Regions from separate parts of the Kitasatospora sp. NPDC058170 genome, predicted to be linked through region 3. Evidence: riboswitches for the same ligand, from Rfam matches in the RefSeq annotation. Region 3 holds a riboswitch; each other region holds the start of a gene.

Region 1 (9,603 bases), on a different contig from region 3:
CGGCTGGGGCTGCTGCTGGTAGCCGCCGTACTGGTCCTGCTGCGGGGCGTAGCCGCCGTACGGATCCGGCTGGGCCGGCTGCTGCTGGTAGCCGCCGTAGCCCTGGTCGTAGGCGAAGGCGGGCTGCTGCTGCCCCTGCCACTGCTGCTGCTGTTGCTGCTGCTGCTCGTAGCCGAAGGCGTCCGGCTGAGGCTGCTGCTGCTGCTGCTGCGGAATGTCGTAGCCGGACTGGTAGGCCCCGGCGTACGGGTCCTGGGCGGGCTGCTGCTGCTCGTAGTAGCCGGAGGCGTAGACGCCGTCCTGGGCGAGCTCCTGCATCTGGAAGGCGGCGGTCTGCTCGACGGCCGGGAGCTCCTCCGCGACGGCGACGGGCACGGCCACCACGGCCTCCTCCACCGCGCTGACCTCGCCGATCCGGTCCGCCGCCGCCGCGGCGGCCGCCACGGCCGCCGCCCCGCCGGTCAGGGCGCCGAGCAGCGGGACCTTGGCGAGCGGGCCGGGAAGCGTTCCGTCGGCCTTGCGCAGCGACCAGCCGGACCCGTAGCCGCGCTTCACGGAGAGGGTGACGAAGACCTGGCCGACCGCGAACATCGCCGCGCCCGCGCCGATCACCGGGACGGATCCGAGCGCCATCCCGCCGGCCACCCCGAGGAAGCCGGCCAGGGCGAGGGCCCGCCAGTGCAGCGGAGCCCGGTTCTGCAGCAGCAGCTCGGCCACCAGCCAGAGCGCCACCACCGCCAACGCGCCGTACAGCAGCAGGTATCCGATGCCCATCCGCCCGCTACCTCCAGCTCACCCGCCCGCGCGCGCCGCGCGTGTGCGGCGACTGTACCGGTTCAACGGCCAAGGCACCGCATCGCGTTCCCGCCCCGCTCGGGCGGGAGCCGGGCAGGCCGCGTACGGACGGCTCAGCGCTGGTGCAGGCCGAGGTTCTGGTAGATCTCCAGCGTCGCCGTCGAGTGGTTGAGCGTGATGAAGTGCAGCCCGGGCACGCCCTCGGCGAGGAGCCGCTCGGACATCGCGGTGGCATGCTCCATGCCGACCTCGCGCAGCGCCGCCGGGTCGTCGACCACGGCCCGCAGCCGGGCCTCCAGGTCGGCCGGGAAGGCCGCTCCGCTCAGCTGGGGGAAGCGGTCCAGCTGCTTGGCGTTGGTGACCGGCATGATCTCCGGGATGATCGGCGTCTCGCAGCCGGCCGCCGAGACCCGGTCGCGCAGCCGCAGGTAGTCGTCGACCTCGAAGAACATCTGGGTGATCGCGTAGTCGGCCCCGGACCGGATCTTCGCGACGAAGTGGCGGATGTCCTCGTCCCAGTCGGTCGAGCGCGGGTGCATGTTCGGCGAGGCCGCGACACCCACGCAGAAGTCGCCGATGCCCTTGATCAGCTCGACCAGCTCGTACGCGTAGGTGACGCCCTGCGGGTGGCTGACCCACTCGCCCCGCGGGTCGCCGGGCGGGTCGCCCCGCACCGCGAGGACGTTGCGCACCCCCTGGTCGGCGTACTGGCCGATGATGTTGCGCAGCTCGGCGACCGAGTGGTCCACCGCCGTGAGGTGGGCGACCGGGGTCAGCGTGGTCTCGGTGGCGATCCGGCCGACGATGTTGACCGTGCGCTCCCGCGAGGAGCCGCCCGCGCCGTACGTCATGCAGACGAAGTTGGGGTCGAGCGGTTCGAGCCGCCGGATGGCGTCCCAGAGCCGCTGCTCGCCGACCTCGGTGCGCGGGGGCATGAACTCGAAGGAGAAGGACCGCTTGCCGGCCGCCAGAAGCTCGCGAACCGTCAGCGCGCGGTCCGGTCGGGTGGAAGCGATACCGAGTGCCATGCTGGCAGGTTAACCGTCACGCGCTGGACACGGACAACTCGGGTCCACGGATTGAGACACCTGGTGGACGGGATTCCGCTTCCGTTCGGACGCCCTTCGCGGGCCCCGCCGGACCGCGGTCCGTACGGCTGTTCCCAGCCGCCCGGCTAGGCTGGCCGCATCCCAGCGAACCTCCGGAGCCTCATCGTGACCTCGTCCAGCAACCGGCCGGCCAACCCCATTGATCTGGAGGACGTGCGGACGCGCGTCAACGCCGCCCTGGCCGGGTTCATGGACGGCCAGTCGGCCCTGCTGGGGAAGATCTCCCCGCAGCTCGCGCCCGCCACCGAGGCGCTGCGCGACTTCCTGCTGGACGGCGGCAAGCGGCTGCGCCCGGCCTTTTGCTACTGGGGTTGGCGCGGCGCCGGCGGGCCGTCCGAGAACGACGGGATCGCACACGCGGCGGCCGCCCTGGAACTGCTCCAGGCGAGCGCCCTGGTGCACGACGACCTGATGGACCGCAGCGACACCCGGCGCGGCCTGCCCTCCGTCCACCGCCGCTTCGAGGCGCTGCACCGGGAGAGCGGCTGGCGCGGCGACCGCGAGCAGTACGGCGCCTCGGCGGCGGTGCTGCTCGGCGACCTGCTGCTGATCTGGTGCGACGAGCTGTTCCTGCGCTCCGGCCTGGAGCCGGCCGCCGTGCTGGCCGCCAAGCCGGTGTTCGACCTGATGCGCACCGAGGTCATGGTCGGCCAGTACCTGGACGTGCTGGAGCCGGTCGCGGGCGACTCCACCGACGGGGGCGCCCTGGACCGGGCGCAGACCGTCCTGCACTACAAGTCGGCGAAGTACACGATCGAGCGACCGCTGCAGGTCGGGGCGCTGCTGGCCGGCGCCGGGCCGGAGCTGGTCGAGGCGTACTCGGCGTTCGGCCTGCCGCTGGGCGAGGCGTTCCAGCTCCGCGACGACCTGCTGGGCGTCTTCGGCGACCCGGCGGTCACCGGCAAGCCGGCCGGGGACGACCTGCGCGAGGGCAAGCGCACGCTGCTGGTCGCGCACGCGATGCGCGGACTGCCCGCCGCCGACGCCCGCCACCTGGACGAGCGGCTCGGCGCGCCGGACCTCGCGCCCGAGGAGGTCGCCGGCCTGCGCGCCCTGGTGGAGCGCAGCGGCGCGGCCGAGAAGGTGGAACGGCGGATCGAGGAGCTGATGAACCATTCGCTGGCCGCGCTGGCGGCGGCGCCGCTGGCGGACGAGCGGGCCCGCACCGCCCTGCTGGCACTGGCCGAGGCCGCCACCGTCCGCAAGTACTGAGCCCTGCGGTCGGCGGCGGCCGGGCGGGCGGTCAGGCCCGCAGCCGCCGGGCCAGCTCGGCGGCGGCCGCCTGCGGGTCGTCCGCGCCGGTGATCGCGCGCACCACCACGACCCGGCTCGCCCCGGCCGCCAGCACCTCGTCGAGGTTGCCCAGGTCGATGCCGCCGATGGCGAACCACGGGCGGTCGGTGGTCTGCCGCGCCGCGTACGAGACCAGGCCGAGGCCCGGCGCGTGGCGGCCCGGCTTGGTCGGGGTGGGCCAGACCGGGCCGGTGCAGAAGTAGTCCACGCCGGGCTCGGCGATCGCCGCGTCCACCTCGGACTCGGCGTGGCAGGACCGTCCGATGACCACGTCCTCGCCGAGGATCGCCCGGGCGGCCGGCACCGGCAGGTCGTCCTGCCCGAGGTGCAGCACCTCGGGGCGGGCCGCGTGCGCGACGTCGGCGCGGTCGTTGACGGAGAGCAGCTTGCCGTGCCGGCGGCAGGCGTCCGCGAAGACCTCCAGCGCCGCGAGCTCCTGCTTGGCCTCCAGGCCCTTGTCCCGCAGCTGGACGATGTCCACCCCGCCGGCCAGCGCCGCGTCGAGGAACTGCGCGAGGTCGCCCTGCTCGCGACGGGCGTCGGTGCACAGGTAGAGCCGGGCGTCGGCGAGCCGCCGGCGCAGGGTGTCCGCCGCCATCAGATCAGCATCGCCTGGGCGCGGCGCTTCACCTCGGTGCCGCGGTTCTCCTGCAGTGCCTGGATCGGGCTGCCGGGCAGCGACGGGTCCTCGGTGAAGAGCCACTCCAGGATCTCCACGTCGTTGTACCCGCAGTCGCGCAGCACCGTCAGGGTGCCGGACAGGTGCTTGACCAGCCCGGTGCCGTCGATGAACGCGGCCGGTACCTGGAGCGACCTGTTCGGGCCGCGCCGGACGGCGATCAGCCCGCCGCTCTTGACCAGGTCGCGCACCTCGGTGACCCGCACCCCCCACTGCTCCGAGATGTCGGGCAGGTACATCCACTCGGTGACCAGGGATTCAATCTTGCTTTCGATCTCACTCACGCCACCAGACTGCCACCTCCGCGGCCCGCCGCGCACCAAACGCCCGTCCGCGCTACCCCGCGACGGCCGACTTCAGGGGCACGGCGGGGTCCGCCGCCCGGGCCGCGTCCAGTGCCGTGCCGCGCTCGATCAGCCGCCGCCCCTGGGTCAGATCGCGCGGGCGGTCCACCGTGAGCAGGGCCCGCAGCGCGCCGTCGCGCAGCCAGAGCACCGCCCAGGTCGGGTCCTGCGGGGAGCCGCGGTGGACGAGCTCGTCGCCCTCGCCGTGCCGTCCGGCGTACTGCACCATCCGGCCGAACTGCTCCGACCAGAAGTACGGCACCGGGTCGTACGGCGCGTGCGCGCCGAGCACGGAGGCGGCGGCCGCCTCTCCCGACTGCAGCGCGTGGTCCCAGTGCTGGACGGTCAGCCGGGCGCCGGAGCGCGCCGAGGGGTAGCTGACGCAGTCCCCCGCCGCGAAGACCCCGGGCAGGCCGGTGCGCAGCCGCTCGTCCACCAGGACGGCCCCGGCGGCGTCCAGCGCGACCCCGGAGCCGGCCAGCCAGCCGGTCGCCGGGCGGGCGCCGATCCCGACCACCACCTCGTCGGCGGGCAGGTGCGAGCCGTCCGCCAGCAGGACCGCGCCGGGCTCCACGGCCGCGACGCCGACGCCGCAGCGCAGCGCGACCCCGGCCTCGGCGTACCAGGCGGCCATCGCCCGGCCGATCTCGACGGGCAGTGCGGCGGGGACGGGCGCCGGGCCCGCCTCGACCACGGTGACCTCGCAGCCGGCCGCCCGGGCGGCGGTGGCCACCTCGGCGCCGATCCAGCCCGCGCCGACCAGCACCAGGCGCAGGCCGGGCCGGAGCAGGGCGCGCAGGGCCAGCGCGTCGTCCAGGGTGTGCAGCACATGGGCGCGCTCGGCGCCGGGCAGGGCCCGCGGGGCGGCCCCGGTGGCGATCACCAGGGCGTCGTACGGCAGGTCGCCGTCGTCGGTGTGCAGCATGCCGGGGGTGTGCGGCGTGCCGGGGGTGAGGCCGGTGGCGCGGCGGCCGGTGAGCAGCTCGACGCCCAGCTGCGGGAGGTCGATGTCGAGCGTGGTGGCGTCGGCCTTGCGGAGCAGCACCTCCTTGGAGAGCGGCGGCCGGTCGTACGGCGCGTGCGGCTCCTCGCCGACCAGGACGATCCGCCCCTGCCAGCCGCCCCGCCGCAACCCCGCCGCGCACTGCGCCCCGGCCAGCCCGGCACCGACGACGACCACCCGATCCGTCCCGCTCAGCTCTCCCACGCCGTCACTGTACCCAGCCGCCCCGGACGCCCGGGGCGGCCCCCGGACGGGCCCGGGGCGGGCGCTGTCCACCCCTCGTACGCGCCTTCGGCGGCGGCAACCCCCGGAGTTAAGGTGGGGGCACCATCACGGGAGCCCGGCGAACCGGGCTGAGAGGCGGGCTGGCACGGCCCGCGACCGTCCGAACCTGATCCGGGTCATTCCGGCGAAGGGAGAGAGCGACTTTGACACGCTTGGCACCGGGTACCCACGCCGACGTCCTGGTGATCGGCGGGGGCGTCATCGGCCTCGCCGTCGCCTGGCGGGCGGCACAGCGCGGGCTGCGGGTCGTCGTGGTCGACCTGGACCCCGGCGGCGGCGCCGCCCGGGTCGCGGCGGGCATGCTCGCACCGGTCACCGAACTCCAGTACGGCGAGGAGCCGCTGCTGCGCCTCGGAATGGCCTCCAACGAGCGGTACGCCGCCTTCGCGGCCGAGCTCACCGAGGCGAGCGGCGGCGAGGACACCGGTTACCGCCGGTGCGGCACCATCGCCGTCGCCCTCGACTCCGACGACCGCGAGGAGCTCCGCGAGCTGCACGCCTTCCACCGGCGGCTCGGCCTGGACTCGCACTGGCTGACCGGCCGTGAGGCCCGCAAGCTCGAACCCATGCTGGCCCCCGGGGTCCGCGGCGGCCTGCACGTCACCGACGACCACCAGGTGGACGGCCGCCGGCTGCTCACCGCTCTGCTGCTGGCCGGCGAGGCCGCGGGCGTCGTCGTCCGGCGTGCCGAGGCGGTCGAGCTGCTGGTCGCGGGCGACCGGGCGGTCGGTGCCCGGCTGTCCACCGGCGAGAGCGTCACCGCCGACCAGGTCGTGCTCGCCGCCGGCCCCCGCAGCCATCTGCTGCCCGGTCTGCCCGAGGGCGTGCTGCCCGCGATCCGCCCGGTCAAGGGCCAGATCCTGCGGCTGCGCGTCCCCGCGCCCTACCGGCCGTTCCTCTCCCGCAACGTCCGCGCGGTGGTGCGCGGCCAGCACCTCTACCTGGTGCCGCGCGAGGACGGCGAGCTGGTGATCGGCGCGACCAGCGAGGAGCAGGGCTACGACACCACCGTCACCGCCGGCGGGGTGTACGAGCTGCTGCGCGACGCCCACGAGCTGGTCCCCGGCATCACCGAGCTGCCGCTGGTGGAGACCTGCGCCGGCCTGCGCCCGGGCTCGCCGGACAACGCGCCGCTGCTCGGTCCGACCGCACTGCCCGGCCTGGTCGCCGCCACCGGGCACTACCGCAACGGCGTCCTGCTCACCCCGGTGACGGGCGACCTGGTCGCCGAGTACCTGGCCACCGGCACGACGCCCGAGCTCGCCGAACCGTTCTCCCCCACCCGCTTCACCACGAAGGTCCCCGCATGAGCGAGATCGAACTCACCGTCAACGGCGAGCCCCGCCAGGTGCCCGCCACGACCACCCTCGCCGAGGTGGTGGCCGCCCTCAGCCAGGCCAACTCCGGCGTCGCCGCCGCGCTCAACGAGGCCGTGGTGCCCCGTGGTTCGTGGCCGCTCACGCGGCTCGCGACGGGCGACCGGGTGGAGATCCTCACCGCCGTCCAGGGGGGCTGACCGATGGTCCACTCCCGCGGCGACGACAAGGACGCGCTGACGATCGCCGGTACCGCCTTCGGCTCCCGCCTGATCATGGGCACCGGCGGCGCCCCCAGCCTGGAGGTCCTGGAGCAGGCCCTGCGGATCTCCGGCACCGAGCTGACCACCGTCGCGATGCGCCGGGTCGACGCCACCACCCAGGGCTCGGTGCTGGACGTGCTCACCCGCAACGGCATCCGCATCCTGCCCAACACGGCCGGCTGCTTCACCGCCGGCGAGGCCGTGCTGACGGCCCGGCTGGCCCGCGAGGCGCTCGGCACCGACTGGGTCAAGCTGGAGGTGATCGCCGACGAGCGCACCCTGCTGCCGGACCCGATCGAGCTGCTGGACGCCGCCGAGACCCTGGTCGACGACGGCTTCACCGTCCTGCCCTACACCAACGACGATCCGGTGCTGGCCCGCAAGCTGGAGGACGTCGGCTGCGCGGCGATCATGCCGCTGGGCTCGCCGATCGGCTCCGGCCTGGGCATCCGCAACCCGCACAACTTCCAGCTGATCGTGGAGGGCGCCAAGGTCCCGGTGATCCTGGACGCGGGCGCCGGCACCGCCTCGGACGTGGCGCTGGCGATGGAGCTGGGCTGCTCGGCGGTGATGCTGGCGTCGGCGGTGACGCGCGCTCAGGACCCGGTGCTGATGGCCGACGCGATGCGCCGCGCCACCGAGGCCGGCCGCCTCGCGTACCGGGCGGGCCGGATCCCGCGCCGCTTCCATGCCGAGGCCTCCTCGGCGATGGCCGGGCGGGCCGACCTGGACACCCGGGAGCGCCCCGCCTTCTGACCGTCCCGCCCCGGCCGCGTCCGGGCGCCGACTCGACACCGTCCGAGGCCGTTCGACGCTGTTCGACGTGTCACAAGCCGGGCACAGAGCCCCGGGGGGCGGTGTCCCCCGGGGCCCGTGCCCGGCCGCGCCACTACACTCGCCGGGTGGACATGGCACTGCACGACCCCCTGATCGGTACCCTGCTCGACGGTCGGTACCGGGTCGAGCAGCGCATCGCGACCGGCGGGATGTCCACCGTCTACCGGGGCACCGACACCCGGCTCGACCGGGTCGTGGCGCTCAAGGTGATGCACCCCTCGCTCGCCGGGGACGACGGTTTCACCAGCCGGTTCATCCGCGAGGCCAAGGCGGTCGCCCGGCTCGCGCACCCCAACGTGGTCAACGTCTTCGACCAGGGTGCGGACGGCGGAAACGTTTTCCTCGCCATGGAGTACGTGCCCGGCCGCACCCTGCGCGACCTGCTGCGCGACCGCGGCGCGCTGTCCATCCGGGCCGCCCTGGACATCCTGGAGCCGGTGCTGGCCGCCGTCGGCGCCGCCCACCGGGCCGGGCTGGTCCACCGGGACGTCAAGCCGGAGAACGTGCTGATCACCGACGACGGCCTGGTCAAGGTCGCCGACTTCGGCCTGGTCCGGGTGCTGAACACCGCCGACGGCGAGGTCACCTCCACCACCGCCACCAGCGGCACCGTGCTCGGCACGGTCTCCTACCTCGCCCCCGAGCAGATCCGCCCCGGCGCCGACACCGACCAGCGGGTCGACGTCTACGCGGCCGGCATCCTGCTGTACGAGATGCTCACCGGCCGGCGTCCGCACACCGGCGAGAACCCCGTCCAGGTCATGTACCGCCACCTGCACGAGGACGTGCCCGCGCCCTCGCTCACCGTGCCCGGCGTCGTCCCCGAGCTGGACGCGATAGTGGCCGGCGCCTGTGCGCGCGACCCGCAGGCCCGCCCGTACGACGCGGTCGAGCTGCTGGCCGCCCTCCAGCGGGTCCGCCGCACGCTCACCGCCGCCCAGCTGGACGCCGAGCCGCCCGCCTCCACCCGGCCCAGCCCGCAGTACCCGACCAGCGAGCCGACCTCGGTGATCCAGCCGGGCGCGGCGGTCCGGGCGCCCGCCGAACGCACCAGCGTGCTGGACGTGCCGCCGGAGCTGATGGAACAGCTGCTCACCGAGCCGCGCCCGTACGACGAGCCGGCGCCGGCGCGCACCCCCCGCGCGGCGGGCCTGCTGCGCCGGCTGCCGCGCAAGCCGCTGATCTGGGCCTCCGTGCTGGCGGCTCTGGTGCTGCTGGTCGGCGGCACCACCTACGCGCTGTCCGGGGCGCTGTACGGAGCGGTGCCCGGCGTGCTGGGCAAGGACCGGGCCGAGGCGCAGCGGATCCTGGACGGCGCGGGCATGCACGGGCGGTTCACCGAGGTGTACAGCGAGAGCGTTCCGGCCGGGCAGGTGGTCTCCACCGATCCCGGGGTCGGCGCGCGGGCCCGCAAGAGCGACGCCGTCACCGTCACCGTCTCCCGGGGGCCGAAGCGGATCGCCGTGCCGGACGTCACCGGCAAGCCGGCCGACCAGGCCGCGTCCCTGCTGACCGGCGCCCAGCTGTCCCGGGGCGGCACCACCGAGACCTACCACGACACCGTGCCGGAGGGTTCGGTGATCAGCAGCTCGCCCGCCGCCGGGGCGCAGGTGCCGGAGAACACGGCGGTCGCGCTGGTGGTCAGCAAGGGCATGGTGCCGATCCCGGACGTGACCGGG
Region 2 (9,603 bases), on a different contig from region 3:
AGAAGCCGGGTCCGCGAGGTCGCCGAACGCCTCGGCTACCGCCCCTCGGCCGCCGCCCGCACCCTGCGCACCGGGCGGTCCGGCCTGATCGGCCTGACCGTCACCACCTACGGCGAAGAGCCGTTCACCTTCACCGAGTTCGCCTACTTCGCCGAGATGGCCCGGGCGGCCACCAGCGCCGCCCTCGGCCGCGGCTACGCCCTGGTGGTGCTGCCGGCCTCCTCGCGGCACGACGTCTGGGGCAACATCGCCCTGGACGGCACCGTCGTGATCGACCCGCCCGACCAGGACCCGCTGGTCGGCGAGCTGTACCGGTCCGGCGTCCCGGTGGTCAGCGACGGCAAGCCGGGCAACTGCCCGGTCACCGCCTGGGTCGACAACGACCACGAGGCGGCCGTGCTCGGCATCCTCGACCACCTCTCCGAGGCCGGCGCCCGCCGGATCGGCCTGCTCACCGGGACCAGCACCGACACCTACACCCGGCTCTCCACCGAGGCCTACCTCGGCTGGTGCGCCAAGGTCGGGCAGGAGCCGGTGTACGAGGCCTACCCCGCCCACGACCCGGCCGCCGGCGCCGTCGCCGCCGACCGACTGCTCGCCCGCCCCGACCGCCCCGACGCCGTCTACGGCCTCTTCGACCCGAACGGCACCGACCTGCTCGCCGCCGCCCGCCGGTACGGCCTTCGGGTCCCCGACGACCTGCTGCTGGTCTGCTGCAGCGAGAGCGACGTCTACGCGGCCACCGAGCCGCCGATCACCACCCTGTCGCTCAAGCCCCGGCGAATCGGCACCACCGTCGTCAACCTGCTCATCGACGCCATCGAGGGAGTGGACTCCGGGACGGGCGTCGACATCGCCCGGCTCTTCCCGCCCCGCTTCCGCACCGCCGGCACCGGCCCGCCGCCCGGCACCCTGATGCCCACCGAGCTGATCGTCCGCGCGTCCTCCCAGCGCCGGAGCCCGCGCACCACGGTCTCCCCGCCCCGCCCGCCGGGCGAGGTGTAGATGGCGCCACCAGACCATCCCCAGCCGGGACAAAACGGACCTGACGGACTGCCCGGCTGACGCTCCGGAGGATTGGATACCCACCAGGTGACGACGCCGGGAGAGTGGTCTTCCTATGATGGGCGAATGACACCCGAGGACCGCTTCCCCGGGCCTGAACACCCGGACTCAGGCCCACGTCACCAGCCGGACCTCGACGTGCTGCCCTACGGCACCTACTACGAACCGGAGCCCGCCGGGTACGCCGAGGCCGCGTACGAGTCGGAGACGTACAGCGGCTACGGCGGCGCGCGCTACCTCGAACAGCACTGGCCGGCCACCGGGCAGGCACACAACGTCCACGCCCCGCAGGCCGCGCACCCCGGCTACGAGCCGACCCTGCCCGACCGGCCCTCGCCCGTCCACCAGAGCGACGACCCGCCGACCATCGAGCTCGGCCCGCCGCTCGCCGAGCCCGTCCCGGCCTACCCGTACCCCGCACCCGCCCCCGGCGAGCCGGTCGGCCCGCTCTACGTGGTCGGCGACGTGCACGGCTACCTGGAGGAGCTCCGCGCCGAGCTGCGCCACCAGGGCCTGATCGACGCCGACGGCCACTGGGCCGCCGGCCGCTCCCGGATCTGGTTCCTCGGCGACTTCACCGACCGCGGCCCGGACGGCATCGGCGTGATCGACCTGGTCATGCAGCTCGCCGCCGAGGCCGCCGCCGCCGGCGGGTACTGCCGGGCCCTGATGGGCAATCACGAACTGCTCTTCCTCGGCGCCGCGCGGTACGGCGACGAACCCGTCCAGTCCACCGCCGGCACCGCCTCCTTCCTCGCCGCCTGGCGGCTCAACGGCGGCCAGCAGCACGACCTGGACCGCCTGGAGGCGCACCACATCAGCTGGCTCTCCCGGCTGCCCGCCATCGCGCTGGAGGACGGCCACCTGCTGCTGCACTCCGACACCACCGCGTACCTGGAGTACGGCGAGTCCATCCCCGAGGTCAACGACGCCGTCCACGACCTGCTCGCGGACGAGGGCGTGGACGAGTGGTGGGACTGCTTCCGCCGCTTCACCAAGCGCTTCGCCTTCCGCGGCGACGCCGGCCCGCAGGCCGTCCACGAGCTGCTCGACGCCTACGGCGGCTCGCGCGTCGTGCACGGGCACAGCCCCATCCCGTACCTCACCGGCACGGTGCACGCGGACGACGGCGCGCCCCCGCACATCCCCGGCCCGTACATCTACGCGGACGACCTCGCCGTCGCCATGGACGGCGGCGTCACCATGGAGGGCCGGCTGCTGGTCGCGCGGCTGCCGATCTGACGGGTTGACCGGTCGGCCCGGCGCGCTTCGGAGGGGTCGAGCGACCGGCCGACCCGGGTCGCGGCCCCGCGCGACCCACCGGCCCGTCGACTGAACAGGTGTTCGCAACCGCCCCTGGCCTGCGTCCTTCGTGGGCCGGGGCGGCGCCCGGAGCGAAATTCCGGAAACCGACTGTCAGCGCGACCGCACCCGCCCCTACCATCGAGGCACACCACACCCGGCCGCTCGTGTGGCGGCCCGTCTCCGTGCCCGCGGGGCCCAGGTGCCCGGGACCCCCGTGTCCGAAAGCCTCCGCGGAACGGAGGCGCACGGGGTTCGCATGAACGGGGTCCCCATGAACAACGCCCCGCACCTGCTCACCGAGGACCGCCCGGAGTTCGAGCGCCTCCTCGACGAAGCACTGCGTGACGGCACGATCCTCACCGCCCTGCAGACGCCCGGCGCCCTCACCGCCGAACAGCTGCGCACCAAGGCGCTGCTCGCCGCCGACACCGTCGCGGCCGCGGCCGGTGCCGAGTACGAGCACTACACCCGGCTGCGCGCGGGCCTGCGCGGCGCGCCCCCGCCGGGCCAGAGCGGCGAGCCGACCGCACCCGGACTGCTCACCCAGCTGCGCTCGGGCAACGGCGGCGCCGGACTGTTCCCGGTGCTCACCGTGCTCACCCCGATCCTCGCCTGGGCCGCCGCCCTCGTCCTGCTGCTCCTCGGGTACGCGCTACGCGCCGCCGACCCTGCTCTGGCCCTGGCCCGTTCGGTGCTCACGGCGGGCTGGGTGGCGCTCGCGGCGGGCGCCCTCGCGATGGTCGTCGGCATAGTCGGGCTGATCCTCACCGCACTGCGCGACGGTGCCACCGCCCCCGGCGGCGGCGACCCGGACCTCACGGCCGAGCTCGCCGACGCCCGGCGGGACTGGCAGCACGCCCTGAGCCGGCGGGCCCTGCTGCCGTACCTGCACGCCCATCTGCACTCGGAGCCGGCGCTGCCGCCCGTCGTCCCGTCCCCGGGCGGGGCACCGCCCGCGGACTTCACCAGCCCCGGCTACAGCAGTGGCCGCTACAGCCGGCCCGGTTTCACCAGCCCCGGCTCCGAGGGGCTGACCGACCCCGAGGGCCGGGAGCCGCGCACCGCCGCGTTCACCGGTCCGGACTTCACCGGGCCCGGCTACACCCCGCCGGCCTTCACCGGCCCGGACGAGGTCTGACCGGGCTCCGCCGCCCGCGGTGCCCGGGCAGCCGGTCACCGCGGGCGGCGGAGCGGCGGGAGCCGCGAGCGCGGACCTGCGGGGACACCGCGACGGCGGACCGGCCTCACCCCGCGCCGGTCAGCACCCGCAGCTCGGGCGGGCCGTCCAGCAGCTCCGCCGTGCGCTCCAGTGACCGGGCCAGATGAGGGCTGGCCAGATGCGCCTCGAAGGCCTCCCGCGACTCCCACTCCTCCAGCACCACCCAGGCCCGCGGATCGTCCGGGTCCACGTAGTTCCGGTACGAGAGGCACCCCGGCTCGGCCAGGCTCGGCTCGATCATCGACCGGGCCTGCTCCCGCATCTCGGCCTCCCGGCCGGCCTTGGCCCGCAGGACCGCGACCGCGGTGATCCGCTGCGACATCGTCACTCCCCTTTCGTCTCCCACCCGAACACCGGACGGCCCGACGATCTTCCCCGGCCCTGCCAGGCCCGGGCCGTGACGCCGGGTCAGGTACGTGACGCCGGCCCGGCCGGGTCCCCGGCGGCGTCCGTCGCCGCGCGGACGAACTCGCGGACCCGCTCGGTGGTGTTGCTCTCCAACCAGACCAGCCCGCGGTCGATCGGCGGGGCGTCGTGGATCGGCACGTACGCCACGTCCGGGCGGGGGTAGTAGTGCCGGGAGTGCTCGCCCACCGGTAGGACGCCGCGGCCCATCGCGACCAGCGAGAGCATCTCGGAGAAGGTGTTGCCCACCGGCCCCTTCGGCACCGGGCGACCGGACGGGGTCCGGTCGGGCGTCCGGTCCCGCTTGAACTCCGCGGAGGTGACCGCCGGGTACTGCACCACCGGATGCTCGGCGAGGACCTCCACCGACACCGCCTCCGCCCCCGCCAGCGGGTGCCCGGCGGGCACCGCCAGGACCCGCCGCTCGGAGATCAGGGCCGGTCCGCGGGCCATCCCGTCGAAGGGGAAGGCCGCGATGAGGAGATCCACGGAGCCGTCCAGCAGGCTCGCCCGGGAGTTGAAGAGCTGCACCTCGCGGACATCCACCCGGCACCCGGGGTGCCGCTCGGTGAACAGGTTCACGGCCCGGAGCAGCACCGTCGCCGTCCACTCGCCGAGGAACGCGACCCGCAGCTCCCCGGTCACACCGCGACCGGCGTCGACGGCCCGGCGCACCGACTCCTCGATCCCGGCGACCAGCGGCACCAGGTCGTCCGCCAGCCGCCGCCCGATCGCGGTGAGCCGAACGGTGCGGCTGGTCCGCTCGAACAGCCGGGCGCCGATGCGGCGCTCCAGCTTCCCGATCACCTGGCTGATCCGCCCGGTGGTGACACCGAGGGCCTCGGCGGTGCGGCCGAAGTGCAGCTCCCGCGCGAGCGTCAGGAAGGCCTCGATCTCATGCCGTTCCCACATGCCACCCGTCCGATCGTTGAATCTGACTCAACGATCGTAGTGCAGGTGGGCGTTGATGCCGTCGGCCGGACAGCGGATCGTAGAACCCGTCACCACGACCCTCCACCACCCCGGGAGCCCACCATGGCCGCCGTCCGCGTCAAGGCCTTCGACCACCTCGTCCTCAACGTCCGGGACGTCGAGCGCTCGCTGGACTTCTACGTCGGACTGCTCGGCCTGGCACCGGTGCGGGTCGACGAATGGCGGGCCGGCCGCGTCTCCTTCCCCTCGGCGCGGATCTCCGAGGAGACCATCATCGACCTGGTCAGCCGCAGCCGGGGCGAGTCCAACGTCGACCACATCTGCCTCACGGTCGAGCCGCTGGACTGGGACGAGGTCATCGCGACCGGCGTCTTCACCGTCCTCGAAGGACCGGTGCAGCGGTACGGCGCACGCGGCAGCGCCACCTCCGTCTACGTCCAGGACCCGGACGGCAACACCGTCGAGCTCCGCTGGTACCCGCAGGACGCCACCCGGTAGCCGCTCAGGCCGGCAGCTCCGCCGCCGCACCGGGCAGCACCGGCCCTCAGTACGGAAGCAGGACCCCGGTGTCGAGCGTGAAGCCGAAGGGCTCGGGGATGTGAACGGTCTCGCCGAAGGCGGCATCCTCCCTCATCCGGTAACGGCCGGCCTCGTGCTCACTGAAGAGTGTGACGGTCTTCTGCGAGGCGTCCACCAGGAGGTACAGCGGGATCTGCATCAGCGGGTAGTCGCGGAGCTTGCCGACCCAGTCGTTCTCCGGATTCGACGGCGAGACGATCTCAACGGCGATGAGGGCAAGCTCGGCCGGAACGGAATTCGCCGTCGTGGCCATGGCATCGTCCGGAAGGTACGTGAGGTCCGGGTTCCGCAGTTTCGCGACCTGAGGAGATGCGAGGTCCATGTTCCCCGTGGAGAGGTAGCCGGCCGGAGCGTGGACCTCGAACTGCCGACGGACGACGGAGAGGTTCCGCTCATGGATGGCCGACGGCGACGCCTGCATGATGATGACGTCACCGGAGAATTCGATCTTGAAATTGGACGGGGCGGACCTGCGGAATTCCTCGATCAGGGCGAGATGGTCAGGGTTCATCTGTCCTCCAGGAGTGCGGCCCTCCACCACGCTACCGGTTGACGGCCAACGCACAGCGGCACCCGCGCGGCGCTGCGGGCGCCCGCAGCGCCGCGCCGGGAAGCCCCCTCCGCTTCCCGGTGCGGCGCGGTCTGCGGTGCGAGGTCAGTCGGCCAGCGGGAGGTAGACCCGGTTGCCCTGGGCGGCGAACTCCTCGGACTTGGCCTGCATGCCGGCCAGCGCCTCGGCGTCGAAGCCGGAGGCGACCGCGCTGGAGCCGTCGCCGTGCTCGTCGCGGATCTGCTGGGAGATCTTCATCGAGCAGAACTTCGGGCCGCACATCGAGCAGAAGTGGGCCGTCTTGGCGGGCTCCGCGGGGAGGGTCTCGTCGTGGAAGGAGCGCGCGGTCTCCGGGTCGAGGGCCAGGTTGAACTGGTCCTCCCAGCGGAACTCGAAGCGGGCGTCGGAGAGAGCGTCGTCCCACTCCTGGGCGCCGGGGTGGCCCTTGGCCAGGTCGGCGGCGTGCGCGGCGATCTTGTAGGTGATGACGCCGGTCTTCACGTCGTCCCGGTTGGGCAGCCCCAGGTGCTCCTTGGGCGTGACGTAGCAGAGCATCGCGGTGCCCCACCAGGCGATCATCGCGGCGCCGATGCCCGAGGTGATGTGGTCGTAGCCGGGGGCGACGTCCGTGGTGAGCGGGCCGAGCGTGTAGAACGGCGCCTCGTCGCAGATCTCCTTCTGGAGATCCATGTTCTCCTTGATCTTGTGCATCGGGACGTGACCCGGGCCCTCGATCATCACCTGGACGTCGCGCTCGCGGGCGATCCGGCCCAGCTCGCCCAGAGTCTGCAGCTCGGCGAACTGCGCCTCGTCGTTGGCGTCGGCGATGGAGCCGGGCCGCAGGCCGTCACCGAGCGAGAAGGTGACGTCGTAGGCGGCGAGGATGTCGCAGAGCTCCTCGAAGTTGGTGTAGAGGAAGTTCTCCTGGTGGTGCGCCAGGCACCAGGCGGCCATGATCGAGCCGCCCCGTGAGACGATGCCGGTCTTGCGGCGGGCGGTCAGCGGCACGTAGCGCAGCAGCACGCCGGCGTGGACGGTCATGTAGTCGACGCCCTGCTCGCACTGCTCGATGACGGTGTCGCGGTAGACCTCCCAGCTCAGGTCCTCGGCCCGGCCGTCGACCTTCTCCAGTGCCTGGTAGAGCGGCACGGTGCCGATCGGCACGGGGGAGTTGCGCAGGATCCACTCGCGGGTGGTGTGGATGTTGCGGCCGGTGGAGAGGTCCATGACGGTGTCGGCACCCCAGCGGGTGGCCCAGGTCATCTTCTCCACCTCCTCCTCGATCGAGGAGGTGACGGCGGAGTTGCCGATGTTGGCGTTGATCTTCACCAGGAAGTTGGTGCCGATGATGGCCGGCTCCACCTCGGGGTGGTTCACGTTGACCGGGATGACGGCCCGGCCGCGGGCCACCTCGGCGCGGACGAACTCCGGGGCCAGGCCCTCGCGCAGGGCCACGAACTCCATCTCCGGCGTCACGGTCCCGCGCTTGGCGTACGCGAGCTGGGTGACGGCCGCGCCGCCGCGCCCCCGCAGCGGGCGGCGCGGCCGGCCGGGGAAGACCGCGTCCAGGTTCCTCAGGTTCCCCCCGCGCGGCGAGGTGTGCTTGATCCCGTCGTCCTCGGGGCGGGCCTCGCGGCCGTCGTACTCCTCGACGTCGCCGCGCTGGCGGATCCAGGCGTCGCGCAGCGCGGGCAGGCCGCGCCGCACGTCGGGTTCGTACGCCGGGTCGGTGTAGGGCCCGGAGGTGTCGTACAGGGGGACGGTCCGGCCGTTGGTGAGCACGACCTCGCGGTACGGGACGGCGAGGTCGGGGCGGGACCCCTCGCGGTAGGCCTTGCGCCAGGCCGGGGTCGGGTAGCCGGTGGCGGTGCTGCTGGCATTGCTGCCGGCGGTGCTGTTGGCGGTGCTGCCGACGGCGGACGTCCGGGCAGACTGCGGCTGTCCTTCAAAAGCGGTCATCAGACCTACTACTCCCTACGCCGGCATTACCCGGTCAGGTTCCTGCGGTCGACGCAGCGGTTGGCACGTACACCGACGTGCCGTTCAGCGCCCTCTCAGCCCGGTGCTCCGAGCTCCCGTGTCCGCAGGCGGTGTTGCCTGCGCATGACGTCCAACACCGTAGCGAGCGGATCGCCGCTGGTCCAGACGGGTTCCAGCCAGTGGGAAGGGCTGACACACTGGCGGCATGGTGGGGGCTACCGGTCGGGTGACCGGAAGGATCGGTCCGGGTCTGGTCGGCGAGGTGCTGGTGCACGTCCGCGAGCGGCAGGGCACGGAGGCGTTCCTCGCGTACCCGGCCGTGCCCGGCGAGGTGCTGCCGCTCGGCACCCCGGTGGTCGTGGTGGAGTACCAGCCGCCGCGCACGGTCTACGTCGCCCACGCGCTGGGCTGACACCGTGTCCTGTCACCAGCCGTCCGCCACCCTCCTGCCGGTCTCCTGACGCAGCCTTGACGCGGTCTTGACGGTCCTGGAGCGAAGTCGGGACGAAAAGTCCTTCCCACTGATCCACAACAGGCGCAGAATCCTGCTGCCACCGCGTTCCGCGCCATCCTGCAACAGAGCGCAGCCACGGAACCGGTGTGCCCTGAAGGGGGAATTCGCCGATGCTGATCGGCATCGCGGGGGCGGTCGTCGCCTCCATCGTCATCCTGATCGTTCTCTTCAAACTCATGTGGCGGGTCGCCGAACCCAACGAGGCCCTGATCATCTCCGGCTCCCGGCACCGCGCCGAGGGGGTCGGCGAGGGCCTGGGCTTCCGGGTCGTCACCGGCCGGGGCACGCTCGTCACCCCGGGCGTGCAGGTGGTGCGCAAGCTCTCCCTCGACCTGAACGAGGCGGACCTGGACGTCGAGTGCGTGACGTCGCAGGGGATCCCGGTGCACGTCAAGGGAGTTGTGATCTTCAAGGTGGGCGACGACACCGTGTCGATCGCCAACGCGGCCCGCCGCTTCCTCGACCAGCAGCAGATGATGGGCCACCGGGTCCACAACGTCTTCGCCGGTCATCTGCGGTCCATCGTCGGCGGGTTGACGGTCGAGGACATGATCCGCGACCGCGAGCGGCTGACCGGGGAGACCCGTGCCGCGTCGGGCTCCGAGATGGAGAAGCTCGGCCTGATCATCGACTCGCTGCAGATCCAGGAGATCATCGACCCGACGGGGTACATCCAGAACCTCGCCGCCCCGCACGCCGCCGCCGTCATGCGCGACGCCCGCATCGCCCAGGCCGAGGCGGACCGCCAGGCCACCGAGGCCGAGCAGGAGGCCTTCGCCCGCAAGGCCGAGGCGACCCGCAACAGCGGTATCCAGCAGGCCGGTTACCAGGCCGAGCTGGAGACCGCGACCGCCCGCGCCATGCAGGCCGGACCGCTGGCCCAGGCCGCCTCCCGGCAGGAGGTGGTGGTCCAGGAGACCAAGGTCGCCGAGCTGGAGGCGCACCGCAAGGAGCAGCAGCTCCAGGCGGACGTCCGCAAGCCGGCCGACGCCCGCGCGTACGAGACCCGCACCAAGGCCGAGGCCGACCGCGACGCCCGGATCTCGGCCGCGC
Region 3 (9,603 bases):
CGGCGGCCAGCGGGCCGTCCTCCTCGGTGGCGAGCGGCAGGCCGTAGCAGCCGCCGAGGCCGAGGTGCCCGGCCAGCTCGCGCAGCCGGGAGCCGACGGCGGGGTCGTCGGCGAGGTCGCGGGACTGCAGCTGGACGGGCCGGTCGTGCTCCCGCAGCAGCCGGGCGACCAGGCTCTGCTCCGGGGGCACCGTCTCCAGCGCGCCGAGGCTGGCGCGGTCCAGGCCGAGGCCGATCGGCTGGCTGGGCCCGCCGCCGGGCAGTGCGGTGACCAGCAGGGCCCGGCGGGCGCCGAGCAGCGCGGAGCCGGACGCCAGGACGGTGTCCAGGGCGGCCGCCAGCCCGCGGGTGCGGGCGAGCTGCTCGGTGTGCGCGTACAGGCTGGTGAAATCGGACAGCCGTCCGGCCAAACGGTCCTGCACGCCGGCGGGGGGTGTACTGCGGCCGTCGGGGTGCTGCTCCTCGCCGGGGCCGGAGGCCGGGCCGGGGAAGCCCGGCGGGTCCAGCACCGAGAGCCCGCTGGAGGATCCGGTCTCGCCCGGATCCGAGGGCGTCGACGATGGGTGGGACTCGGTCATGCCGCCACTCCTGACGCGGTGGTACGGGTCATGCGGAACCCCCCGGGTACGGCCGATCGGAGCGAGCACGGCCGCGCGGCGTGTTTCGCCTGGATTCGCTACTACTCGTCATTGATCGTCAGCAATGCCACCACTTCTACACAGGCCATTCGGGGCATGTCCAGATCCGTGACGGTGCGGGTGGCCGGTTCCGCCTCCTCCGGAGCCCGTCGGGGGGCGTGTCCCGGGGGCACGCGCGCCCCGGCCGGCCGCGGGGGCATGGAGCGGCCGAGAACGGGCAGAACCGTGAGGACGGGTCCGGCGGCCGTCCGGATCGTATGCTTTCGCCGCTCCCCGGCCGGGCTGGCCGGAAGTCACTCACTCGTACGGTGGAACCAATCGCGCCCGGGCAGCGTCCATCCGGTCGCATGCGGGATTCTCGTCCCAGGGCTGTTCTGATCTGCGGTCCCTTTCATGTCGTGCACCACACCGTGCTCCATGTTCGCCATGCCTGCCATGCCCGCGATGCCTGTCACGCCCGCCATGTCCGTCAGGCCCCGCCGTGCCTGTCACGGCGTCCGCCATGCCCGTGCCTCCCCTGCGGCCCGCGCGGCGTTTCCCCGCGGCACGCCGGTGGGCCCGGTGCGACCCGAGCGGTCACGGAAAGGAACGAGCGCCATGCGTGAGAACCCGAAGGGTCGATCGACGGCCCGGGCCGCCCGGCTGGCCGCGGCCCTGGCCGCCGCCGTCGACCATCGCTGGCCCGTGGTCCCCGGCGCGCTGCTGAGAGCCGACGGCTGCTCCTGCGGCGACCCGGACTGCCCCGTCCCCGGCGCCCACCCGCACGACCCGCCGCTGCTCGCGGCCACCACCGACGCCCGGATGGTCCGGTGGTGGTGGGAGCGGCAGAGCCCGGACGCGCCGGTCCTGGCGGCCACCGGCGGGGCCGTCTCGGCGGTCAGCCTGCCGGCCGCGGCCGGCGCCCGGGCGATCGCCTACCTCGGCGCGCTGCGGCTGCCGCTCGGCCCGGTGCTGGCGATGCCGGGCCGCTACGCGCTGCTGGTCGCCCCCTACTCGCTGGACGCACTGGGCGAGATGCTCGCCCAACAGCCTTGGGTGCCGGGCTCGTTGCGCTATCACGGCCAGGGCGGCTTCCTGCCGCTGCCGCCCGGCGGCGGATCCGGCGCCCGGGTGCGCTGGGTGCTGCCGCCGCGCCCTGCGGCGGACGGCGGGGTGTGGCTGCCCCAGGTCGGGCCGCTGCTGGGTGAGTTGGTCGAGGCGACGGTGCAACTGGACGGCGGCCGCTCGTACTGATCCGGCGGGTCCGCTCCCGCGGCTTCGTCCTTGCCGTCCGTCTCCGCAGTCCGTCTCCGCAGTCCGTCTCCGGTGAACACCCCGCGCTGCCGGCCCGGGGTGTTCACCGGAGACGGACGGTGGCGTGTTCGTCCGGGTGTCCTCGGCCGGTATTGATCGCGGCGGTGTTGATCGGGCCGGGAGCCTGGCTGTCGGTCAAGCCGCTGGGCGAGCCGGTGATCGGGGCACTGATCGGGGCACTGATCGGGGCACTGATCGGGCCGGTGATCCGGCCCGCCCGGGAACGCCCGTTCGGAAAACAAAAGATCCGGCCGCTGGCGACGGGGGATGCACCAGCGACCGGACTCTTTAGACAGTAACAAGGATCCGCGTCCACGCCAATTTCCAAGACGCCCTGGCCGCCCGGAAATTGCGGCCTCCGGCGGTAATGTGACGCGTATCACGCGATCCCGGGTCGCCTTTAGTTCAGGGTGACCTGACGGTTCACCAGGTTCGCCCGGGCGCGACGCTCCTCCGCGGTGAGCGGGGTGGTGTCGTCGAGCGTCGCGGCGAGCCGCTCGGCGAACTCGGCGGCCGGCTTCTCGCAGTCGGCGGCGGTCATCGTCACCGGCAGGTCCCAGACCGGGACGGTGAGGCCGTGCGCGCGGAACGAGCCGACGAGGCGGGTGTCCGGGCCGAGCGAGGACCGGTCGGCGGCGGTCAGCCGGGCCAGTGCGTCCAGCAGCTGCTCCTCCGGCACGGTCATCACCCAGCGCAGGTGGTTCTTGTCCGGCGTGCCGCACCAGTACGCGGAGTCCGCGGAGGCCAGCTTCTCGGTCGGGATCGCCGAGGCGTTGGCGCGCTCCAGGGAGGCGGCCACCTCACCGGTGGCGGTCTCGGCGTCCTCCAGCCAGAACTCGAAGCCGGTGTGCACGGTGGGTGTGAAGGGGGCCTCGACGTCCAGCAGGTCCTGCAGGCGGCGGCCGCCCGGGACGGTCCGGCGGGCGGGGACGGGCGTGCCCGGCTCGGTGGCCAGGGCCAGCTCCAGCGCGTCCGCCAGGTCGCGGCTGAGGTCGCCGGAGGCGGACTGGGTCTGCAGGCCCAGCAGGATCGAGCCGTCCTGGCGGCGCAGGGCCGGCCAGGCCAGCGGCAGGACGGTGGCCAGCGTCACCGACGGGACCTCGCCGTTGGCGGCCTCGACCACCGCGGCGGCCAGCGTCAGCGGCGCGGTCGCGGCCGGCACCAGCTCGCGCAGCGCCACCCAGTCGGCCTCACCCGGCAGCCCCTCGAACGGGCGGTGCACCAGCTCCTGCACGGCGTGCGAGGCCTCCCGGCCGTGGCACGCCTTGTACCGGCGGCCCGAACCGCAGGGGCAGTTCTCGCGGGCCCCGACCACGGGGATCTCGCCCGTGGCGGTGGTGGTGGACTGGCTGCGCTGCGGCGCCTTCTTGGCGGCCTTCTTGCCCATGGTGCGGCTCTCCCGGGGACGGTTGTGTTGTGCTCCGGGCAGCCTACTGACGTTCCCCCGGCGCGTGGGCACGCGCCGGGGCGGACTCGGGGGCGGACGGCCCCCGCGGACAGGGGTGCGCCGTCAGGCGCTGCGGGCATCACCGCCGGTCCGTCTCGCATGGCGGGCCCGGGCGGGCAGCGCGGCCCACACCGTCACCTCACCGGGCGCGTCGCGCACGCCCCAGTCACTGGACAGCTGGTCGACGATGCTCAGGCCCCGGCCGCCGCGCGAGCTCAGCGACGGACTGGCCGGCGACGGACGGGTCTGCGCCCCGCCGTCGGTGACCTCCAGGGTGAGGATCCCGTCCGCGTGCATCTGCCAGCGCACCAGCACGCCGCCGGCGTCCTGCGCGGGCTCGGCGCCGGCCGCGGACGCGCCGGTCGGCACGCCGACCAGCACGCCGCCGACCACCTCCGCGCGGGCGCTGCGCCCGAGTGCGGGCAGCGGGCCGAGCGGCCGGGCATAACGACAGGCATTACTCAACAGTTCGGAAAGGATCAGAACAGCATCATCAATGACCGGCTCCGGTATCTCCCGGTCACCCAGATCTCGACGCAGTCGGCGCCGTGCGACCCCGACACTCGCTGGGCCGTGCGGCACTGCCATGGTCGATGAAGTCGGCACTTCACGCGCCACCATCAACGCCACCCCCGGACCTCCTTCAGCGTATGCCGAGGGATGGATGCCCCTTGGTAATGCGTCGGAAACGACCGCGGGCCGATCCTGCGCGGACATTTCAAGCCGTGCGACGCACGGTGCGCGACAGGTGATTCGATGCTCACCCTGCGTTGTGAAAGCGCATAATTTCCGGCAAAGAACGTCGGCGAAACGTTTGATCCCGCCCCGGGGCGATCGACCGGTCCGGGTGTCCGGCTCCAGCCGATCTCCGGGCACGCTGTAGGCCGGGGAACGTTGTGGGCCGGGGCGCCCGGCGCGGTTCACCGGCCGAGCTGGGCCAGCACCTCCGCCGGGCGGTTGGTGATCAGGGCCGACACCCCGAGCTCCAGGCAGAGCTCCACGTCGGCCGGCTCGTCCACGGTCCAGACGTGCACCTGGTGGCCCAGCCCGCGCAGCCGCGTCACCAGCTCCGGCCGGGCCCGCACCAGGTCGATGCCCGGCCCGGCGATCCGGGCCCCGCCCGGCAGCGGTGCGCCCGGCCGCAGCCGGCCCCGCAGCGGCAGCGTGCTCTCGAACAGGAACACCCTCGGGTACTGCGGCGCGGCGGCGGCCACCCGGCCGAGCGCCAGCGCGGAGAAGCTCATGATGCGGGCCTGCGGGCGGTCGCCGTCCGGCGTGCCGGTGATCTTGAACCGGTCCAGCATCCGCAGCAGCTCGGACTCCACCCGGCCCCGGAAACGGACCGGGTGCTTGGTCTCGATCGCCAGGTCCACCGGGCGCCCGCAGTCCGCGACCAGTTCCAGCAGGCTCTCCAGCCGCAGCACGCTCCGCAGTTCCGGGTCCGCGCTCGGCGTGCCCGTCTTCCAGGCGCCGAAGTCGTGCGCCTCCAGCTGCGCCAGCGTCATCGCGGAGACCGTGCCCCGTCCGTCCGAGACCCGGCCGATCCGGCGGTCGTGGACGCAGACCAGCTGCCCGTCGGCGGTCACCCGGACGTCGCACTCGACGGCGTCGGCGCCCTCGGCGAGCGCCCGGCGGTAGGCGGCGAGGGTGTGCTCGGGCAGCGCGTGCGAGGAGCCGCGGTGGGCGATCACCTGGACGGGCGGCGCGGTCCGCGCCGCCGCCGGGGAGAGGTCAGGGCTGGTCACGCCGTCCACGATAGGCGGCGCAGGTGACGCGAAAGCGAAGACGGCCCCAACCTGGGGGGCCGTCTTCGCCTGCGGGCGCGGTGGTCAGCGCCGGCCGCGGGTCAGCGCAGTGAGCGCCAGGGTGGCCAGGGCGGGCACCAGGAAGCCGAACAGCGAGGCCGAGGTCCACTCCTGCGGCGTGAAGTGCAGCGCCTCCTGGACGGAGGTCCAGAAGTCCGTCCACCAGCCGGCGATCGCGGTCGGCGCGATCAGCTGGTACACCGCGAAGCCGAGCGCCCACGGCAGCAGCATCATCCAGCGGGACGGCGCGTCGTCGGCCAGGTTCCAGCCGCGCCGGCCGGCGCCGAGGAAGTAGTCCACCGCCAGCACCGCGAACATCGGCACGAACACCGAGCCGATCAGGCCCAGGAAGGCGTAGTACGAGTCGGTGAACTCGGTGATCTGCAGTGCCAGCACGGTGATCAGCAGGCCGGTGCCGCCGGTCAGCACCCGGCGGTCCACCTTCGGCAGCAGGTTGTGGACCGACATCGCCGTCGAGTACACGTTGGCGAAGGACTGGTCGGTCTCGCGCAGCACCAGCACCAGCAGGAAGGCCCAGCCGGCCCAGACGCCCAGGAAGGAGTCGAAGATCCGGGTCGCGTCGCCGCCGGACTGCAGCAGCGCGAAGAGGCCGAGCACGTAGCACCAGATCTGGGCGACGGTGTAGCCGGAGAAGCTGCCCCAGAACGCGGCGCGCGGGGTGCGCGAGTGCCGGGTGTAGTCGGCGGCCAGCGGCACGAAGGAGATCGAGACGGCGATCATCGCGTCGGTGGCCTTCAGGAAGCCGTGCCAGTTGCCCGCGCCCGGGTCGGGCACGCCCTGGCGGCCCAGCTGGACGGTGAAGTACACCATCGCGACCGCCACCGCTCCGGCCACGAAGCGGCGCAGCACGGCGATCGCGCCCAGCGGCCAGATGGTCAGCGCGGTGGTCACCGCGCCCGCCAGCACGACGAAGAGCCAGCGGTAGCCCTCGGTGTGGGCGACGGTCTGCGCGCCCATCGCGATCACCAGCAGCTCGTACACGCCCCAGCCGATGCACTGGACGATGTTCAGCACCGTCGGCACGTACGAGAGGCGGGTCCCGAACAGTCCGCGCAGGTTGGCCATCGCGGGAGCGCCGGTACGGGCGCCGATCAGCGCGGCCACGCCGAGCATCGCGGTACCGACCACCGTGCCAACCACGATCGCGGTCACGGCGGCGGCCAGGGACAGCTCGCTGCCCGGGGCGCCCAGCACGGTGGCGGCGGTGGTGAAGCCGATCAGGCTGACGCCGAGGTTCATCCAGAGCGCGAAGTGGTCCCGGAAGCGGAGCGTGCGCGGCGGCTCGGTGTCCAGCACCAGCGGGGCCTCGACCCGGGCCCCGGCCTGCTCGGGCCGGTCCAGCACCGCGGTCGAGGTCGCGGCGGGTGCGCCGGCCGTGGAACCGGGCGCGCGGCCGTCGGCGTCCGAGTGAACGGCCGTGGACGGTTCGGGGAAATCCTTGGACGCGGACGCGCCCGAAGAAGAGGATGGCGAAGCAGGCGGCATGGCCGATACTCCCTACGCCGGCATTACCCGGACAGGTTCCGGCGGTCTGCGCCCCCTCGACGATCCGTCCACGGATTCCGTGACGTACCGTCGACCAGCGCACTCTCAGCCTGGTCGGTCCAAGCTCCCGCGTGTCAGTTTGGAGCGACAGGCTAACCGGCGGGGCGGTGAACGCCAAGGCCAGACGGCCTGCGGTCCGCATCGCGGGACGTCAGGGGTGTCCGTCGTGGACGGAGTGAACGGCGCGCCGGGGGGCGTGCGCCGGTCCGTCCGGGGCCCGCTCGTGGGTCTGCTCGTCGGTCTGCCCGCGGGGCTGTTCCGGTGGCCTCACCGGTGCCCCGGGCCGGTCTGCCGGGCAGGTCGCCGGGCAGCTCGCCGGGCAGGTCTGTCGGGGCGGGCTAAGGATTCTTATGAGTTCTTCAGAGGGGTCCTTACGGCAATCGAATCGGGTGTGCGAAAAACTATGGTTCTTGGTCCTGTCAGCTATGGAGGTCGTCCGTGAGCACCGAGCGCGAGGTTGGGTCCACCGGGCCGCAGGGGGAGCAGCCCTCCGGCGGCCAGGGGGTGGCGGGCCCTGCTCATGACGGTCCGGCGCAGCAGGCCGCGTCCGTCGCCCCCGCCCCCGGGGCGGCGCCCGTGGCCGACCAGCCGGTGACCGGGACCGCCCCGGCGGCCGCTCCCGAGGCCCCCGTCGCCGGCGGGTTCACGCCGACGCTGGCGTTCAGCAAGGTCAGTGCCCCGGAGCCGGTCGAGGCCCCGGTCACCCAGGCGCCCCCGGTGGCCCCGGTCGGGTCCGGGTACATCGACGCGCCGCCGCCCGTCCTGCCGCCGGCCCCGGCCGCGCCCGTCGCCCCGGCGCCGGTCGCACCGGTCGCGCCCGCGGTGCACGCGGTGCACGAGACCAACCCGTACGCGACGCCCGCCGCCCCGCTCGCGGCCGCGCCGCACGACCCGTACGGCCCCCCGCCCGCCCCCGGAGCGCAGGCCGCCCCGGGAGTGCCCGGGGCGCACCCCCAGCACCCCTTCGGCGCGGGCCAGCCGCTCGGCGGCTGGGGCCTGCACGACTCCACGGCCGGCGGCGCGGCCGGCGCCGGTACGCCCGGCGGCCCCGGCTACCCGGGCGGCCCGCTCGGCTACCCGGCTGAGTACCCCGGTGCGCCCGGCCCGGGCGGCCCCGGCGGCCCGAGCCGCAAGCGCGGCGGCCTGGTCGCCCTGATCGCCGCTGTCGCCCTGGTCGCCGGTGTGGCCGGCGGCGCGGTCGGCGTCGCCGTCGCGGACCGCAACGACCGCAGCGTCAGCGCCGCGGACGACCACCGCAGCACCACCGTCCAGGCCAACAACCCGCAGAAGAGCGAGCCCGTCCCCGGCTCCGTCGCGGGCATCGCGCAGAAGGCGCTGCCGAGCGTCGTCACCATCAAGGCGCAGGGCAACGGCGAGTCCGGCACCGGCACCGGGTTCGTCTTCGACACCCAGGGCCACATCCTGACCAACAACCACGTGGTCGCGCCCGCGTCCAACGGCGGCAAACTGACCGTCAAGTTCGCCGACGGCAGCACCTACGGCGCCTCCGTGCTGGGCCGCGCCGAGGGGTACGACGTCGCCGTCGTCAAGCTCGACGACACGCCGAAGGGCAAGCTCACCCCGCTCCCGCTGGCCGACTCCGACAAGGTCAACGTCGGCGATGCCACCATCGCCATCGGTGCCCCGTACGGCCTGGAGTCCACCGTCACCACCGGCATCATCAGCGCCAAGGACCGCCCGGTCGCCTCCGGCGACGAGACCGGCGCCCAGTCCTCGTACATGAACGCCCTGCAGACCGACGCGTCGATCAACCCGGGCAACTCCGGCGGCCCGCTGCTCGACTCCGGCGGCGCGGTGGTCGGCATCAACTCGGCGATCCAGTCCAACACTTCCAGCACCGGCCGGGCCGGCAGCATCGGCCTGGGCTTCGCCATCCCGATCAACCAGGCCAAGTGGGTCGCCGAGACCCTGATCCAGAGCGGCCAGCCGGTCTACGCCCAGCTCGCCGTCCTGCGCAACGACGACTACAAGGGCGAGGGCGCCCAGATCTCCACCCGCGACATCCAGGGCACCCCCGCCGTCACCCCCGGCGGCGCCGCCGACAAGGCCGGCCTCAAGCCCGGCGACGTCATCACCAAGCTCGGCGGCAGCCCCATCGAGAACGGCCCCGCCCTGGTCAGCAAGATCTGGACCCACAAGCCCGGCGAGACGGTCGACGTCGAGTACACCCGCAACGGCCAGACCTCCACCACCAAGGTCACCTTCGACAAGCGCGTCGGCGACAAGTAACCGACCCGATAACCATGTGCACCGAACCCCGCCGGACCCGTTAGGCTGACCTCCGCCTGGAGAGCTGCCCGAGCGGCCTAAGGGAACAGTCTTGAAAACTGTCGTGCGGTGACCCCGTACCGTGGGTTCGAATCCCACGCTCTCCGCTGGTAGGAGAACCACCTGCTCAGGGCGGGTGCCGGAAGTCTTCCGGCACCCGCCCTCTGCGTTTTCGCCCGGTGGGGCCGTCGGGCGGGCGGGCGGGGTGCTCGGTGCGGTGTGGCCGGGGTGTCGGTGGTGGTGGGTAGGTTCTCCGGCATGTCCGAGCAGCGGCCAGCCGTTCCCCGACCTCTTGCGCGGCGACTCCTGGTGGAGGCCGGCCACAGGTGTGCCATACCGACGTGCCGGGCCGACCTGGTCGAGCTCGCGCACATCAGGCCGTGGGCCGAGGTGCGCTGCCACGAGTTCGACAACATGATCGTGCTCTGCCCCAACTGCCATACGCGGTTCGATCGCGGTGACATCGATCGCATGGCGATGCGCGAGTACAAGCGACTGCTCGGCCGGCCTTCGGGGCGGGCCGCGAACGCGCACTGGGCGGCCCGCCTGACAAGTGCCTACCTGGG

The links. Region 3 has a riboswitch for thiamine pyrophosphate ahead of ACFVVX_RS21390 (purine-cytosine permease family protein). Riboswitches for the same ligand answer to the same signal wherever they lie in the genome.
Region 1: another riboswitch for thiamine pyrophosphate. It lies ahead of thiO (glycine oxidase ThiO); the one in region 3 lies ahead of ACFVVX_RS21390 (purine-cytosine permease family protein).
Region 2: another riboswitch for thiamine pyrophosphate. It lies ahead of thiC (phosphomethylpyrimidine synthase ThiC); the one in region 3 lies ahead of ACFVVX_RS21390 (purine-cytosine permease family protein).

What each region holds. Positions count from the first base shown of each region.
Region 1 is NZ_JBHVUV010000001.1:494,231-503,833, reverse strand. It holds gene ACFVVX_RS02300 (hypothetical protein) at 1-774, opposite strand, end outside; gene metF (methylenetetrahydrofolate reductase [NAD(P)H]) at 909-1,823, opposite strand; gene ACFVVX_RS02290 (polyprenyl synthetase family protein) at 2,010-3,116, shown strand; gene thiE (thiamine phosphate synthase) at 3,148-3,795, opposite strand; gene ACFVVX_RS02280 (Rv2175c family DNA-binding protein) at 3,795-4,160, opposite strand; gene ACFVVX_RS02275 (NAD(P)/FAD-dependent oxidoreductase) at 4,213-5,427, opposite strand; TPP riboswitch at 5,546-5,658, shown strand; gene thiO (glycine oxidase ThiO) at 5,661-6,818, shown strand; gene thiS (sulfur carrier protein ThiS) at 6,815-7,024, shown strand; gene ACFVVX_RS02260 (thiazole synthase) at 7,028-7,843, shown strand; gene pknB (Stk1 family PASTA domain-containing Ser/Thr kinase) at 7,996-9,603, shown strand, end outside.
Region 2 is NZ_JBHVUV010000002.1:280,565-290,167, forward strand. It holds gene ACFVVX_RS04185 (LacI family DNA-binding transcriptional regulator) at 1-1,005, shown strand, start outside; gene ACFVVX_RS04190 (metallophosphoesterase) at 1,132-2,307, shown strand; gene ACFVVX_RS04195 (hypothetical protein) at 2,627-3,508, shown strand; gene ACFVVX_RS04200 (putative quinol monooxygenase) at 3,615-3,911, opposite strand; gene ACFVVX_RS04205 (LysR family transcriptional regulator) at 3,998-4,906, opposite strand; gene ACFVVX_RS04210 (VOC family protein) at 5,030-5,425, shown strand; gene ACFVVX_RS04215 (Uma2 family endonuclease) at 5,472-6,017, opposite strand; gene thiC (phosphomethylpyrimidine synthase ThiC) at 6,162-8,015, opposite strand; TPP riboswitch at 8,011-8,145, opposite strand; gene ACFVVX_RS04225 (hypothetical protein) at 8,242-8,448, shown strand; gene ACFVVX_RS04230 (SPFH domain-containing protein) at 8,661-9,603, shown strand, end outside.
Region 3 is NZ_JBHVUV010000018.1:140,344-149,946, forward strand. It holds gene ACFVVX_RS21365 (PP2C family protein-serine/threonine phosphatase) at 1-577, opposite strand, end outside; gene ACFVVX_RS21370 (bifunctional DNA primase/polymerase) at 1,235-1,870, shown strand; gene ACFVVX_RS21375 (DUF5926 family protein) at 2,331-3,317, opposite strand; gene ACFVVX_RS21380 (ATP-binding protein) at 3,441-4,007, opposite strand; gene ACFVVX_RS21385 (glycerophosphodiester phosphodiesterase family protein) at 4,298-5,122, opposite strand; gene ACFVVX_RS21390 (purine-cytosine permease family protein) at 5,207-6,688, opposite strand; TPP riboswitch at 6,681-6,829, opposite strand; gene ACFVVX_RS21395 (S1C family serine protease) at 7,187-8,998, shown strand; tRNA gene ACFVVX_RS21400 (tRNA-Ser) at 9,057-9,144, shown strand; gene ACFVVX_RS21405 (HNH endonuclease) at 9,296-9,603, shown strand, end outside.